DNA from 2 places in the Mesorhizobium hunchu genome. Region 2 is predicted to be linked to the other one. Evidence: riboswitches for the same ligand, from Rfam matches in the RefSeq annotation. Region 2 holds a riboswitch; the other holds the start of a gene.
The links. Region 2 has a riboswitch for thiamine pyrophosphate ahead of ABMA46_RS02450 (YkoF family thiamine/hydroxymethylpyrimidine-binding protein). Riboswitches for the same ligand answer to the same signal wherever they lie in the genome.
Positions count from the first base shown of each region.

Region 1 (6,800 bases), 190 kb from region 2:
CGGTTTCCGGTTTCCGAGAACGTGCGCCTGTTCGTCATGATCGGCTTCTGCGGCGGTTACACGACCTTTTCCTCGTTCAGCCTGCAGACGCTGGACCTGCTGCGGAGCGGTGCGACGGGCAGGGCGGCGGTCAATGTCGTCGCCTCGATGATCCTGTGCGTGGTGGCGGTCGCGGCGGGCCATCAGATCGCGGCGCTGATGAATGGCGGAGCCCCCGAGGTCGCGCAACTTCCGATCGAGGAAGAAGCGTCGTAAAGCGCCTGCGGTCCTGCCTAAAAGTGGCTTATGCGTCGGCGGCAACGATCAAGAATGTCGGCCGTTCGATTTCGGCGGCGAGCGCCGGCATCTGCGCGATCTGGGCGTCGCTCGGGCGGAATTCCTCGATGCGACGGATCGTGAAGCCGGCCGAGACGAGTTGGTTGAGCGTGGTCGCCATGGTGCGATGGTATTTCAATACGCCCTTGCTGAACCAATCCGTGCGCCGCTCGCCCTCCCGGGCATAGCTGTCGAGACGCCAGATCTGCTTGCCGCCCTCCGCCTCCAGCCAGCCCGGTTTCATCGACGCCATGAAGATCGGATGCTCGATGGAAAAGACCAGGCGTCCGCCAGCGGCAAGCGATCGGTGGATGCTGCGATATAGCCTTGCCGTATCGGGCAGGTAGTGGAAGGCGAGCGAGCTGTAGACGAGATCGAAGGCTGCCGTGTCCGGCTCAAGCGTCTCCAGATCGGCGTGGCAGTAGGTGACGACGGCGCTGGCGGTGTCGGACCGTGCTTTCGCCAGCATTTTTTTGGATATGTCGATGCCGGTGACGGCGGCCGCTCCCTGTTCGAGCGCCCAGCGGCAGAACCAGCCGTAGCCGCAGCCGAGATCGAGTACCCGCCTGCCTTCGAGGTCGGATAGCATCGATTTCAGCACCGGCCATTCGGGCGCACCCGCCAGGCCGAGCCGCGAGCGCTCCAACTGTGCGTAGCCGGCAAAGAAATCCGGCTTGTCGTAGATATTCTGGGCCATCGTCTCGCTTCCTGCCGCCCGGACAAGGTCAAGCCCTTGTCAAATGATCCGTGCGCGGGAAAAGGCGGAGGCCTACCCCTCCAGTTCCTCGCGGAGCATCTCTAGTTCAAGCCATTCCTCTTCCAGCGCCGCCAGAGTCGCACGCTCCTTGTCGAGCGCGGCGATCGTCTTTTGGAAGCCGCCCGGATCGCGCTCGTAATAGGCCGGGTCGGCGATGGCGTCCTCGAGCCGGGCGATCGATTGAGCGACGGCCTCCATTTTCTTCGGAAGATTGTCCAGCGCGAATTGCTGTTTGTAGGAAAGCTTTTTCGCCGCCGCTTTCGGTTGGACAGCCGCAGTCTTTTCCTGAGTCGGATCGGCTTTCCTCTGGACTTTTCGGTCGTCCAACCGTCTGCCGCCGCGTTGCGCCAGCATGTCGGAATAGCCGCCGGCGTATTCCACCCAGCGGCCGCCACCCTCCGGCGCGATCACGCTGGTCACGGTGCGGTCGAGGAAGTCGCGGTCGTGGCTGACCAGCAGCACCGTGCCGGAAAAGCCGGCGACGAGCTCCTGTAAAAGCTCCAGCGTCTCCATATCGAGGTCGTTGGTCGGCTCGTCCAGCACCAGAAGGTTCGCCGGCCGCGCCAGCACGCGCGCCAGCAGCAGACGCGCCCGCTCGCCGCCGGAAAGCTCCTTCACCGGCGTGCGCGCCTGCTCCGGCTTGAACAGGAAGTCCTTCATGTAGGAGACGACGTGGCGCTGCTCACCGTTGACGACGAGGTTTTCGCCGCGCCCGTCGGTGAGGTAGTGCGCCAGCGTCTCGTCCGGATCGGCCGCGTCGCGCTTCTGGTCGAGCGTGGCGATCTCCAGATTGACGCCGAGGCGCACGCTTCCCGAATCCGGCGCGAGTTCACCCGTCAGCATCTTGAGCAGCGTCGTCTTGCCCGCGCCGTTCGGACCGACGAGGCCGATGCGGTCGCCGCGCTGGATGCGGGTGGAGAAATCCTTCACCACCGCGAGATCGCCGAAGCTTTTGGCGATGCCTTTGGCCTCGATGACAAGTTTCCCCGACTCGGCCGCGTCGCTGGTTGCCAGCGTCGCCGTGCCTTCGGCGCCGCAATGCGTGTGGAAGCGCTGGCGCATCTGCTGGAGTTCGCCGAGCCTGCGCATGTTGCGCTTGCGCCGCGCAGTCACGCCGTAGCGCAGCCAGTGTTCCTCGCGCACGATCTGGCGGCCGAGCTTGTGCTGCTCGCGCTCCTCTTCTTCGAGGATCTGGTCGCGCCATTCCTCGAAATGGGCGAAGCCCCTGTCCAGCCGCCGCGTCCGGCCGCGATCGAGCCAGACGGTGGAGCGCGAGACGCGTTCGAGGAAACGGCGGTCGTGCGAGATCAGGATGAGCGCGGACGAAGTGCGGACAAGTTCCTCCTCCAGCCATTCGATCACCGACAGGTCGAGGTGGTTGGTCGGTTCGTCGAGGAGAAGAATGTCTGGCTCCGGCGCCATGACGCGAGCGAGTGCCGCCCGGCGCGCCTCGCCGCCGGAGAGTCTGGCCGGATTTTCCTCGCCGCTCAGTCCCAGATGCTCCATCAGGTAAGTGGCGCGGTGCGGATCGTCGGCGGGGCCAAGACCGGCCTCGACATAGGCGTGCACCGTCGCGAAGCCGTCCATGTCCGGCATCTGCGGCAGGTAGCGCACGGTGGCGGTCGGCTGGCGGAATACCTCGCCGTCCTGCGGCTCGATGAGCCCGGCGGCGATCTTCAGCAGCGTCGACTTGCCCGAGCCGTTGCGCCCCACCAGCGCGATCTTGTCGCCGCTGGAGGCGGCAAGGTCTGCGCCGTCGAGCAGCGGCGTACCGCCGAAGGTGAGTTTTATTCCGGCTAGATTGAGAAGCGGCGGCGCCATCTACTCTGTACCCCCACCCCTGGCCCCTCCCCACAGGGGGGAGGGGAACTTTGGGCACGCGGCAACCACCCTTCTCCCTTGTAGGGAGGGGGCAGGGGTAAATTCGATACCGCTCGGGTTCAAAGCATGACCTATGGATAAGGATGTGCCAGAAGCAGCGCCCTGCCGGAGCCGAGGGTGGTCTCCAGTCGCCCGCGCACTTCGTTCGAGATGGTGAGCGACGAGCCGAACGGCACCTGCACCGCATCGAGGGGCCATTTCGCGCCGGCGATCGACAGCCCGGCGAGATCGGAAAAGCCGAGGATCGAGAACAGCGTGCTGTCGGCAAAGTCGAAGCGCATATGCCCGGCGCGCAAGGGCAATCCCTCTTGCGAACCGCTGGTCAGGACGACCTCATGGCCGGCTTCGGCCAGCCGCAGGGCGAGCGTCATGTGCAGGAACGCGTGATCGGCGCGCGGCCCGCCGAAGGCGCCGGTCAGCACCAGCGCGGTCGCGCCGCGCTCGAACGCCACGTCTACGGCCAACTCGCCGTCGGTCTTGTCCTTCTCGGGCGGAAAGGCAAGCCTCGGGACCGCCGCCAGATCCGCCGGCAGGTCGCCGGGCGCGGAATCGAAATCGCCGACCCACAGTTCCGGCACGACGCCCAGCGCCGCCGCATGCGCCATGCCGGCATCCGCCGCGATCACCCGGCTGCCGGCGATCTGGTGGTCGAGCCTGGGCGTGCGCGTCAGTTCGCCGCCGAGAAGGATGGTGAAGGTGCTCATCGGGCCAGCGCCATAGCAGGGCGTTCGCGGAAACGGAAGCGGCGTGCGGCCGTTTCGTCCCGAACGGGGAGCCAACATTCGCTTGCGCGGTTGCGGAGACGGCCCTATGTCTCGAAGCGCTCTAACGGGGTGCCGGACGTCGATCCGGCTGAGAGGCTTCGAGGCCAACCCGCTGAACCTGATCCGGTTTGTACCGGCGGAGGGATTAGACGCTTCCCCAGGCGCCAACTCCCTTGTTTGATGAAAAGGAGGCGCCGATGCGCAAAAGACTGTCCGTGCTGATCTCCACTCTTGCCCTCGCCCTGCCGGCGCTGCCGGCCGCGGCGAAGGACAAGCTGACCGTCTATACCTACGAAAGCTTCACTGCCGAGTGGGGTCCCGGTCCCGTCGTGAAGAAGAACTTCGAGGACGAATGCGATTGCGAGGTCGATTTCGTTTCGGTCGAGGACGGCGTGGCCCTGCTCAATCGCGTCAGGCTGGAAGGCAAGTCCACCAAGGCCGACATCGTGCTCGGTCTCGACACCAATCTGACGGCCGAGGCGAAGGCGACCGGCCTGTTCGCGCCGCATGGGCCGGTCGAGAATGTCGACGTGCCCGGCGGCTGGAGCGACGACACCTTCGTGCCTTTCGACTACGGCTATTTCGCCGTCGTCTACGACACCGAAAAGATGAAGGCACCGCCGAAGAACCTGAAGGACCTTGTGGAGGGCGATCCGAGCCAGAAGATCGCGATCCAGGATCCGCGCACTTCGACGCCCGGCCTCGGCCTGGTGCTGTGGATGAAATCGGTCTACGGCGACAAGGCCGCCGACGCCTGGGCGAAGCTGAAGGATCGGGTGCTGACGGTGACGCCGGGCTGGAGCGAATCCTACGGCCTGTTCACCAAGGGCGAGGCGCCGATGGTGCTGTCCTACACCACCTCGCCGGCCTACCACATGATTTCGGAAAAGACCGATCGCTATCAGGCAGCCTCCTTCTCAGAGGGCCACTATCTGCAGATCGAAGTGGCCGGCATCACCGTCAATGGGGAGAAAAACCCGCTATCGCAGAAATTCATCGCCTTCATGACCGGGCCGGGCTTCCAGGACGCTGTTCCAGAAACGCAGTGGATGTACCCTGCGGGCAAAACCGACAAGCCGCTCGATCCGGCTTTCGACAAGCTCGTGAAGCCGGCCAAGACCCTGATGTTCAGCCCCGAGGAGGTGGCGAAGAACCGAAAGGCCTGGGTGGACGAATGGTTGGGCGTGATGAGCAAATGAGACGCGGCAGATCCTCCCCTCTTGAGGGAGAGGTGTCGCCCCCCGGGTCCGGCCAAAGGCCTGCCCGAGGGCAGGCTCAGGCGACGGAGGAGGTCGGTCGAGCCGGTACCGGACAGAAGCCGGCGTCGAGTTTGGTGGAGGCGACCCCTCCCGGCGGCTTCGCGGCCACCCTCTCCTCGAAGGAGAGGGATGGGCGTATCACCGCCGGCATCGTCGCGCTGGCCTTCATCGCCGTTCTGATCGGCGGGGCGTTCGCGGGGCTGATCTTCGAAGGCGTAGGCGACCCGTCCGGGGCGCTGTCGGCATTCGATCCCTATCTTCTTCGCGTCGCCCGCTTCACGCTGTGGCAGGCGGCGCTCTCGACGCTGCTGTCCGTGCTGCCGGCCCTGTTCGTCGCCCGGGCGCTGGCGCGGCATCCGCGCTTTGCTGGCCGCACGCTGATCCTCCAGCTCTTCGCCGTGCCATTGGCCCTACCCGCGATCGTGGCGGCGCTGGGCGTCCTGTCGCTCTATGGTCGCGCCGGCTATTTCGCCGGCTTCCTGTCCGGGCTCTCCAGCGGACAGTGGCCCGGCATATACGGCCTTGCCGGCATTCTGGTCGCACATGTCTTCTTCAACCTGCCGCTGGCCACCCGGCTGTTCCTGGAGGCGTTGCAGGCCGTTCCGGGCGATCAGTGGCGGCTGGCGAGCCAGCTCGGCATGGGCAGCGGCGCGGCGTTCAGGCTCATCGAATGGCCGGCGCTCAGGCAGGCGCTGCCGGGTATCGCCGGGCTCGTGTTCATGCTGTGCGTCACCTCCTTCACCATCGTGCTGACGCTGGGCGGCGGTCCGGCCGCCTCGACGCTTGAGGTCGCGATCTACCAGGCGCTTCGCTTCGACTTCGATCCGGCACGGGCCGTGGCGCTGACTTTCCTGCAGGTCGCGCTGACCGCTGTCGTCGTCGCCCTGCTGGCCCGGCTCGGCACGGATATGACGGGCGACGCCAACCTGCCGGTGGCGCCACGCCGCTATATGCCGAACTCGGCGGCGGGAACGGTGTTGGATGCCGTGCTGATCCTGGTCTCGCTGCTGTTCGTCGCCGGACCGATGCTGGCCACCGTGACCGCCGGACTTCAGGCGGACCTCGCGCGGCTGGCGGCGGAGGACGCGGTGCGGCGAGCGACCGTGACCTCGGTCTTGCTCGCCTTCCTGTCGGCGTTTCTTTCTACGGCGCTCTCTCTGGCGCTCGCCGTGGCGCGGCGAGCGCTGTCTCTCGGGAAGCGTCGTCCGGTCCTTGAATTCATGACCGGCACAGGCGCTGGTTTCGTGCTGGTGGTGCCACCGATCGTCGTCGGCGCTGGCTGGTTCATGGCGCTGCGCCATTTCGGCGACGTCTTCGCCGTGGCGCCGGTCATGGTGGTCGCGGTCAACGCCGTCATGGCCATGCCCTTCGCGATCCGCGCGGTCCGGCCCGCCTATGACGCGGCGAGCGAGCGGCATGAGCGCCTGTGCGCCCAACTCGGCATCGCCGGCTGGACCCGCCTCATGCTGATCGACTGGCCATCGCTGCGGCGGCCGATGGCGACCGCCTTCGCCTTCGCCACGGCGCTTTCACTGGGCGATCTCGGCGTTATCGCCCTGTTCGGCTCGAACGAGGTGCAGACACTGCCCTATCTGCTGCTGGCGCGCATGGGCAGCTACCGTACCGAGGATGCAGCGGGCCTTGCGCTGTGGCTCGGCGTGGTATGCCTGTCGCTTATGCTCGTCGCCGACAGGCTGGGAAGGGAGCGCAACGCATGAGCGCGACAGAAGAAAACGGGGTCGCCGTGCGATTGGAGGAACTCGCCTTCAGCTATGGCGAGACCGCCTTCTCCTTCGACGTGACCTTCGCGGCCGGTGCGATCAC
Region 1 is NZ_JBEBMG010000001.1:313,369-320,168, reverse strand. It holds gene crcB (fluoride efflux transporter CrcB) at 1-255, shown strand, start outside; gene ABMA46_RS01585 (class I SAM-dependent methyltransferase) at 284-1,012, opposite strand; gene ABMA46_RS01580 (ABC-F family ATP-binding cassette domain-containing protein) at 1,085-2,893, opposite strand; gene ABMA46_RS01575 (thiamine diphosphokinase) at 3,025-3,657, opposite strand; TPP riboswitch at 3,773-3,879, shown strand; gene thiB (thiamine ABC transporter substrate binding subunit) at 3,915-4,916, shown strand; gene thiP (thiamine/thiamine pyrophosphate ABC transporter permease) at 5,051-6,694, shown strand; gene thiQ (thiamine ABC transporter ATP-binding protein) at 6,691-6,800, shown strand, end outside.
Region 1: linked by a shared signal. The riboswitch ahead of thiB (thiamine ABC transporter substrate binding subunit) and the one ahead of ABMA46_RS02450 (YkoF family thiamine/hydroxymethylpyrimidine-binding protein) in region 2 are both predicted to bind thiamine pyrophosphate.

Region 2 (6,800 bases):
AGACTGCCTTCAGGTCGGCGCCGGCGGCGCGCTGGGTGAACAGCCCGATGGAGCCGACCACCCCGAAATCCGCAATCTGGTTGGCCACCAGCGTGCCGGCGCTGGTGTCGGTATAGGGCAGGATATCGACGTCCAGCCCGGCGTCGGCATAAAAGCCTTTGTCGCGCGCCACATAAAGGCCGATATGGTTGGTGTTCGGCGTCCAGTCGAGCGCGACCGAGACCTTCTCGCGCGCCGGTGAGGACCAGGCTGGAGCCGCCGGCGCGCAGGCGGCTGCAAGGCCGAGGGCGAGGGCGTGGCGGCGGTTCATCAGTGTCATCTGTTCGACCCTTCTGTTGCTTCGGGGTTGAGAAGGCTTTCCAGAACGACGGCTTCGATGGCGCTGGCCTGCCGCAATCCCTCGGCCCCCGCATCGCGTGGCCGCGGCAAGGGCACGGGGACTTCGTGCAGGACCCGTGCCGGGCGCGTCGACAGCACGTAGATGCGATCAGAAAGGAAAACGGCCTCGCGCACGTCATGCGTGACCAGCAGCGCCGTCCAGCGATGACGCTTCCACATGGCTTCGAGCCAGCGCTGCATGCCCATGCGCGTCAGCGCGTCCAGAGCGCCGAACGGTTCGTCCAGCAAAAGCATGTCGCGTTCCTGCACGACCGTGCGCAGAAGGGCAGCCCGCTGGCGCATGCCGCCGGAAAGCTGTGCCGGGTAATGATCCTCGAAGCCGGCAAGGCCGAACTCGGCGAAGAGTGGCCGCACCTTGTCCCTCGCGGCGCGGCGCGGCACACCCTGCACCTCCAGTCCGAGCGTCGTGTTGTCGATGATGCGCCGCCACGGCATCAGCGCGTCGCGTTGCGGCATGAAGGCGAAACGGTCTTGCCGCGACATGAGCGGCTCGCCGTCCAGACGGATCGCGCCGCCGTCTGCCTCGATGCCGCCCGTCAGGATCTGGAAGATCGTCGATTTGCCCGCCCCGGAAGGCCCGAGGATGGAAACGAACTCGCCCTCGCGCACCGACAGCGATATTCCGTCCAGCACCTTCGTCGCGTCGAACGCCTTGCGGACGCCTTGCAGGTCGAGCTTCGGGGTCATCGCGTCCGCCTCTGCTCCAGGCGCTGCCAGGGCATGGCGAGGCGCTGCACGAGGCCGGTGGCGGCAAACAGCACCAGCGTCAGCGCGGCGCTGACGGCCACGGCGGCGAGTACGAGATCGGGTCGGAAATTGTTCTTGGCCTTGAGGATGTAGATGCCGAGACCGCGCGTCGCGCCGGCATATTCGGCGAAGATCGCGCCGACCACCGCATAGGTGATGGAGATGCGCAGGCCGGCTAACAAGAACGGCAGGGCCGACGGTGCACGGGCAAGCCAGAAGCGTTGCCATCGCGTCGCACCCATGGAGCCGAGCAAAAGCGCGATCTCCTTTTCCGTGGATTCGTATCCCTGAACCAGCGCGACCAGCATGGGAAAGAAGGTCACCAGGGCGACCAGCAGGATCTTGGGCAGCAGGCCGAAGCCGAACCACAGCACGACCAGCGGGGCGATCGCCACGAGCGGCAGGGTCTGGCTGACGACGAAGACCGGGAACAGCGCCCGCCGCACAGGCGCGAAGAAATCCATCGCGGCCGAGAGCAGAAAGGCACCGGCGAGCGAGCAGGAGAATCCGAGCAACGTCGCACGGATGGTGGGCAGCGCGTTGTCGGCGAGCGCTCGACGGTTCAGCCAGGCTTGCCCGGCAACGCGCAAAGGCGACGGCAGCGTTGTCTGGCTGATGCCCGACAGATCGCTGTAAAGCTGCCAGGCGACCAGGAGCGACGCGATCGCTACGGCCGCGGGGCCTGTTCTGGCCAGGAAGGACGGCGTGTTCGGCATGGCGGATATCCGCGCCCGCGCGCGTGGCTCAGGCCGGGCTCGGGCTGTTTGCCGAAACGGTGAGGTCCATCGCCACATGGCCCTCCGGCGATCCGAAACGCAGGAAAGCTTCACCGAGCGTGGCGAAGACCGGCCCCGCGTCGCCCCGCAGGGTGGTGCAGAAGTTCTTCGCCCGGCCGAACACGCCCGACCGCTTCATCAGATCGATGCAGCCGTAGATCTCGTCCATGTGATGCGAGGCACCGAGGGGATAGAGCGACAACTGCGCGGCGACGTCCTGCCCTGTCGGCGCGGCGCTTTGCACGGCCTCCAACGCTGCCTCGACCCGCTCGCTGAGCGGCGTTTCGGCCGTGCGGCCCTCGATGGGCGTGCAGATCGGGTCGTCCGGTTCGCCGGGGCAGCCCCGCGACACCGTGGCATGCATCACGCAATGCAGGCCACCGCGCGATGCGGCAACGTGAAGGTCGCGCAGGGCCGGGAAAAGATCGGGCGGCGGTCCGACCAGCAGGGTGGAGAGATCGTCGGTCTCGATCCGGAACCGGCTTCGGTACGGATCGAGGGCCGACAGGCTGCCAAGGATGACGCGGACGAAATCGTCCGTCATGGGGTACAATGCGACTTGTGCGCCAGAAAACATGATCCGCCTCGCTCCGCTGGTATTATCCAGATCAGCTTGAGGGTTTCGCGGCTTGGCGCTGCGGTCTCAGCCCCGGCAATACGGAGCACCCCTGTGGTAGGCGCACTCAAACCATGATTCTTTTCGTCATGCAAGCGCGGCGATGGCCTTCGGCGGCCAACCGCTGCAACGCCGGGTGCTCGCCGATCGCGGCGATGGCGTCCTGCACGGAAGGTCCAGGCTGCCTGTCAGACGTGTTCCGCGATGACCGCGAGGAAAGCGGGGCCGTAGCGATCCAGCTTGGACTCGCCGACGCCCGGCACATCCGCCATCTCGCGGCGTGACTTGGGGCGCGCCCCAGCGAGTTCGATCAGCGTCTTGTCGTGGAAGATGACATAGGGCGGTACGTTCTGCGCGCGCGCCAACTCCAGTCGTTTCTGCCGCAGCGCCTGGAACAGCGCGCGGTCGCTTTCGGCGACGGCCGTCTGCGCGGCGTTGCGCGTCACCGTGCCGCGGCGGGCGCGCACAGGGCGCGGCACGCGCAGCATCAGGCTCGGCTTGTCGCGCAGGAAATCCCGGCCGGCGGTCGAAATCGACAGGCCGCCATGGCCGGCCAGATCGACGTCGACAAGCCTGAGCGCGATCAACTGGCGCAGGATCGCCCGCCATGTGCGGTTGTCGTGCTCGGTGCCGATGCCGAAGGTGGAGATGCGGTCATGGCGGAACTGGGCGATGCGCTCGTTCTCGACGCCAAGCAGTACGTCGGCGATATAGGCCTGCCCGAACCGCTCGCCGGTGCGGTAGATGCACGACAGCGCCTTCTGCGCGGCGACCGTTCCGTCGAACAGCTTCGGCGGCTCGACGCAGGTGTCGCAATTGCCGCACGGTGCGCAACGGTCGCCGAAATAGGACAGCAGCACCTGCCGGCGGCAGCCGGCCGTCTCGGCCAGACCCAGCAGCGCGTCGAGCTTCTGCCGCTCCATGCGCTTGCGCTGGTCGGACGCCTCCGACTCCTCGATGAAGCGGCTGCGCAGCGCGATGTCCTCGTAGCCGTAGAGCATCAGCGTGTCGGAGGGCAGGCCGTCGCGCCCGGCGCGGCCGGTCTCCTGGTAGTACGCCTCGATGCTGCCTGGCAGATCGATATGGGCGACGAAGCGCACGTCCGGCTTGTCGATGCCCATGCCGAAGGCGATGGTGGCGACCATGACGACCGCCTCGCCGTGCTGGAAGCGCTTCTGGTTGGCCTCGCGCGCGGCCTTGTCCATGCCGGCATGGTAGGCGAGCGCATCGTAGCCCTGGTCGCGCAGCCAGGCGGCCGTCTCTTCGGTCTTTCTTTTCGACAGGCAGTAGACGATGCCGCTCTCGCCTTCGTGGCGCTTGAGGAAATCCTTCAGCTGCGCGCGCGGATTGTCCTTCTCCTCGATGGCGTAGCGGATGTTGGGACGGTCGAAGCCGGCGACGAAGGCGTCTGCCTCGTCGATGGCGAGATGCGACAGGATCTCTGCGCGCGTCGGCTCGTCGGCCGTTGCGGTCAGTGCGATGCGCGGCGTAGCGGGGAAACGCGCGGCCAGCGCATCGAGCTCCCGATAGGACGGGCGGAAGTCGTGCCCCCATTGCGACAGGCAATGCGCCTCGTCGATGGCGATCAGCGACAGCGTCACGCCATCCAGACGCTCCAGCACGCCCGGCCGCAGCAGGGTCTCGGGGGCGACATAGAGAAGATCGAGCCGGCCGGCGTGGACGTCGCCCCACAAGGCGCGCCGCTCGTCGCCCGCGAGATCGGAGTTGAGCGCGGCGGCGCGCACGCCGGCCTGCCTGAGCGCCGCCACCTGGTCCGCCATCAGCGCCAGCAGCGGCGAGACGACCAGGCCCATGCCCGGTCGGGCGATGGCCGGAATCTGGTAGCAGAGCGATTTGCCGCCGCCCGTCGGCATCAGCACGAAGGCGTTGTTGCCGGCGATCACATGCTCGACGATATCCCCTTGCGCCCCTCTGAACGCTGCATAGCCATAGACGGTCTTGAGGATTTCCAACGCACGGGCAGTCATGGGCAAAACATCGAGAATCAGGGGAAAGCCCTTCATAGCAGTTTGTCGGCCGTGGCGAGCGCTTCCATGCCGCATTTGCGACGGGCACTCCGAAGCGGGCATTCTCGCGCGGTCTGCTTCAGTCTGACGGTCGCGCGCGTCGTCTACCGGCACAACGGCGCGAGACCGCGTCGAAGTGCCCAAATAGTTTTGATTCCTTGGCTTGACACACGTTGACATCTGGCTAACATGTTAGTGATTGAATTGGTTCTCCTCCCTATGGCATCCGATCGGATATTCGGTCTTTCCGCGGCGTTGGTCACGCCTTTCGCAGAGGACGGCAGCGTCGATACGGCGCGCCTCGTCCTGCATGCGAAGACGGTCCTCGCCGGGGGCTGCGATTCCTTTACGCTGTTCGGCACCACCGGAGAGGGCTATGTGCTCAGCCTCGGCGACCGCGAGGCGATCCTGGCGGCAGTCGCCGGGTCCGGCATCGAGATGCGCGACAGCGTCTATGCGGGCGTTGCCGCCGTCTCCATCGACGACGCGGTGGCGCAGTCCCGGCTTGCGCTCGACGCGGGCGCCAGGGGCCTGCTCGTTGCCCCGCCTTTCTATCTCAAGGGCGTGGAGGATGAAGGGCTCTACGCCTGGTTCTCGCGTGTCATCGAGCGGACCGGCGAAACGGCGCGCGGCGTTATCCTCTACCATATCCCCGGCCAGACGGCGGTGCCGATCTCGGTCTCTCTGGTCTCGCGCCTGAAAAAGGCGTTTCCCGGCGTCATCGCGGGCGTGAAGGATTCTTCCGGCCGCTGGGAGGATGCCAGCGCCTTCCTTGCCGAGCACGGTGAACTGGCGATCCTGGTCGGCGACGAGCGGCTGCTGGCGCGTGCCATGCGGGCCGGCGCGCAAGGGTCGATCTGCGGCCTCGCCAACCTAGCACCCGGCTTGCTGCGTCCCGTCATCCACGAAGGCAGGGACAGCGACAAGGTGGTGCGGTTGGTGGACATGATCTGCAGTCTGCCGGTGCTGCCGGCGGTCAAGGCGCTGACGGCGCATGTCCACAACGACAACGGCTTCGTCAGGACGCGGCCGCCGCTGACCGATCTCGATCCGGCACTCGCCCGACGGGCAGCCGCACAGTTCGACGCGATCCTGGCAGCATGAGCGACGGAGGCGGAATGAACAAGTCCGTCAACGAAAGCCAGAACCTGCGCGACCAGGCCTATCTCGGCTATACGAAAAGCCTTCTGGACCAGCAGATCAGGCCTGGCCAGTTCATCACCCAGCGCGAACTGGTGGCGATCACCGGCTTTCCGCTCGGCTCGATCCGCGAGCTCGTGCCGAGGCTGGAGGCGGAAGGGCTGATCAAAACGGTGCCGCAGCGCGGCATGCAGGTGCCGCAGGTGGATCTCGCGCTGGTGCGCAACGCCTTTCAGTTCCGCGCCTTTCTGGAGGAGCCTGCGGCGCGCCTGTTTGCCCGGGACGCGCCCGACGACGCGATCGCGGCCTTGCGAGAGCGCCATGAACGCATCCTGTCGCGGCATCGGTCGGGTGACGATCCGACCCTGATGGAGGATGCCGAGACCGTCGATCTGAGCCTCCATTCGGCCGTCATCGACCTGCAGGAGAATGAGATTCTCGGCAATGCCTACCGCGTCAACTGGATCAAGATAAAGCTGATCCGTCTTGCGGAAACCCGATTATACGTGAACATGATCCCCTCGGTGATGGGAGAGCATCTGAAGATCATCGAGGCGTTCGAACGGCGCGACGAGGATGAGGCGGCGCGAGCCATGACGAGCCACATAGAGACCGCGCGGCGCAGGGCCGTACGACTGTAAGGCATCATCCCTTCCGGGCGCTCGCGGCCCGGCGGGACGGGAGGAACCAAAGCGAGCAATCCGAAGGAGGAGACGATCATGACGCATTTCTTGACGCCGACGAGGCGCCAGTTCCTGGCCGGTACGGCCGGTCTCGGCGCAGCCGCGATGCTGGGGGGCCGACCGGCCTTCTCCGCCGACGTGGACTGGAAGAAGTTTTCCGGCCAGACGCTCGAGGTCAACCTCATCAAGAGTCCGCGCAGCGACACGCTGCTCAAATACCTCTCCGAATTCGAGGACATGACCGGGATCAAGGTCAATGCGGAGGCGACGCCGGAACAGCAGCAACGCCAGAAGACCGTGATCGAGCTCAGCTCCGGCAAGCCCAGCTTCGACGTCATCCATCTTTCCTATCACGTCCAGAAGCGGCAGTTCGAAAAGGCCGGCTGGCTGGCCGACATCGGCGGCTATCTGA
Region 2 is NZ_JBEBMG010000001.1:502,251-509,050, forward strand. It holds gene ABMA46_RS02435 (ABC transporter substrate-binding protein) at 1-319, opposite strand, end outside; gene ABMA46_RS02440 (ABC transporter ATP-binding protein) at 316-1,086, opposite strand; gene ABMA46_RS02445 (ABC transporter permease) at 1,083-1,862, opposite strand; gene ABMA46_RS02450 (YkoF family thiamine/hydroxymethylpyrimidine-binding protein) at 1,891-2,499, opposite strand; TPP riboswitch at 2,490-2,602, opposite strand; gene recQ (DNA helicase RecQ) at 2,727-4,526, opposite strand; gene ABMA46_RS02460 (dihydrodipicolinate synthase family protein) at 4,785-5,669, shown strand; gene ABMA46_RS02465 (GntR family transcriptional regulator) at 5,684-6,346, shown strand; gene ABMA46_RS02470 (ABC transporter substrate-binding protein) at 6,425-6,800, shown strand, end outside.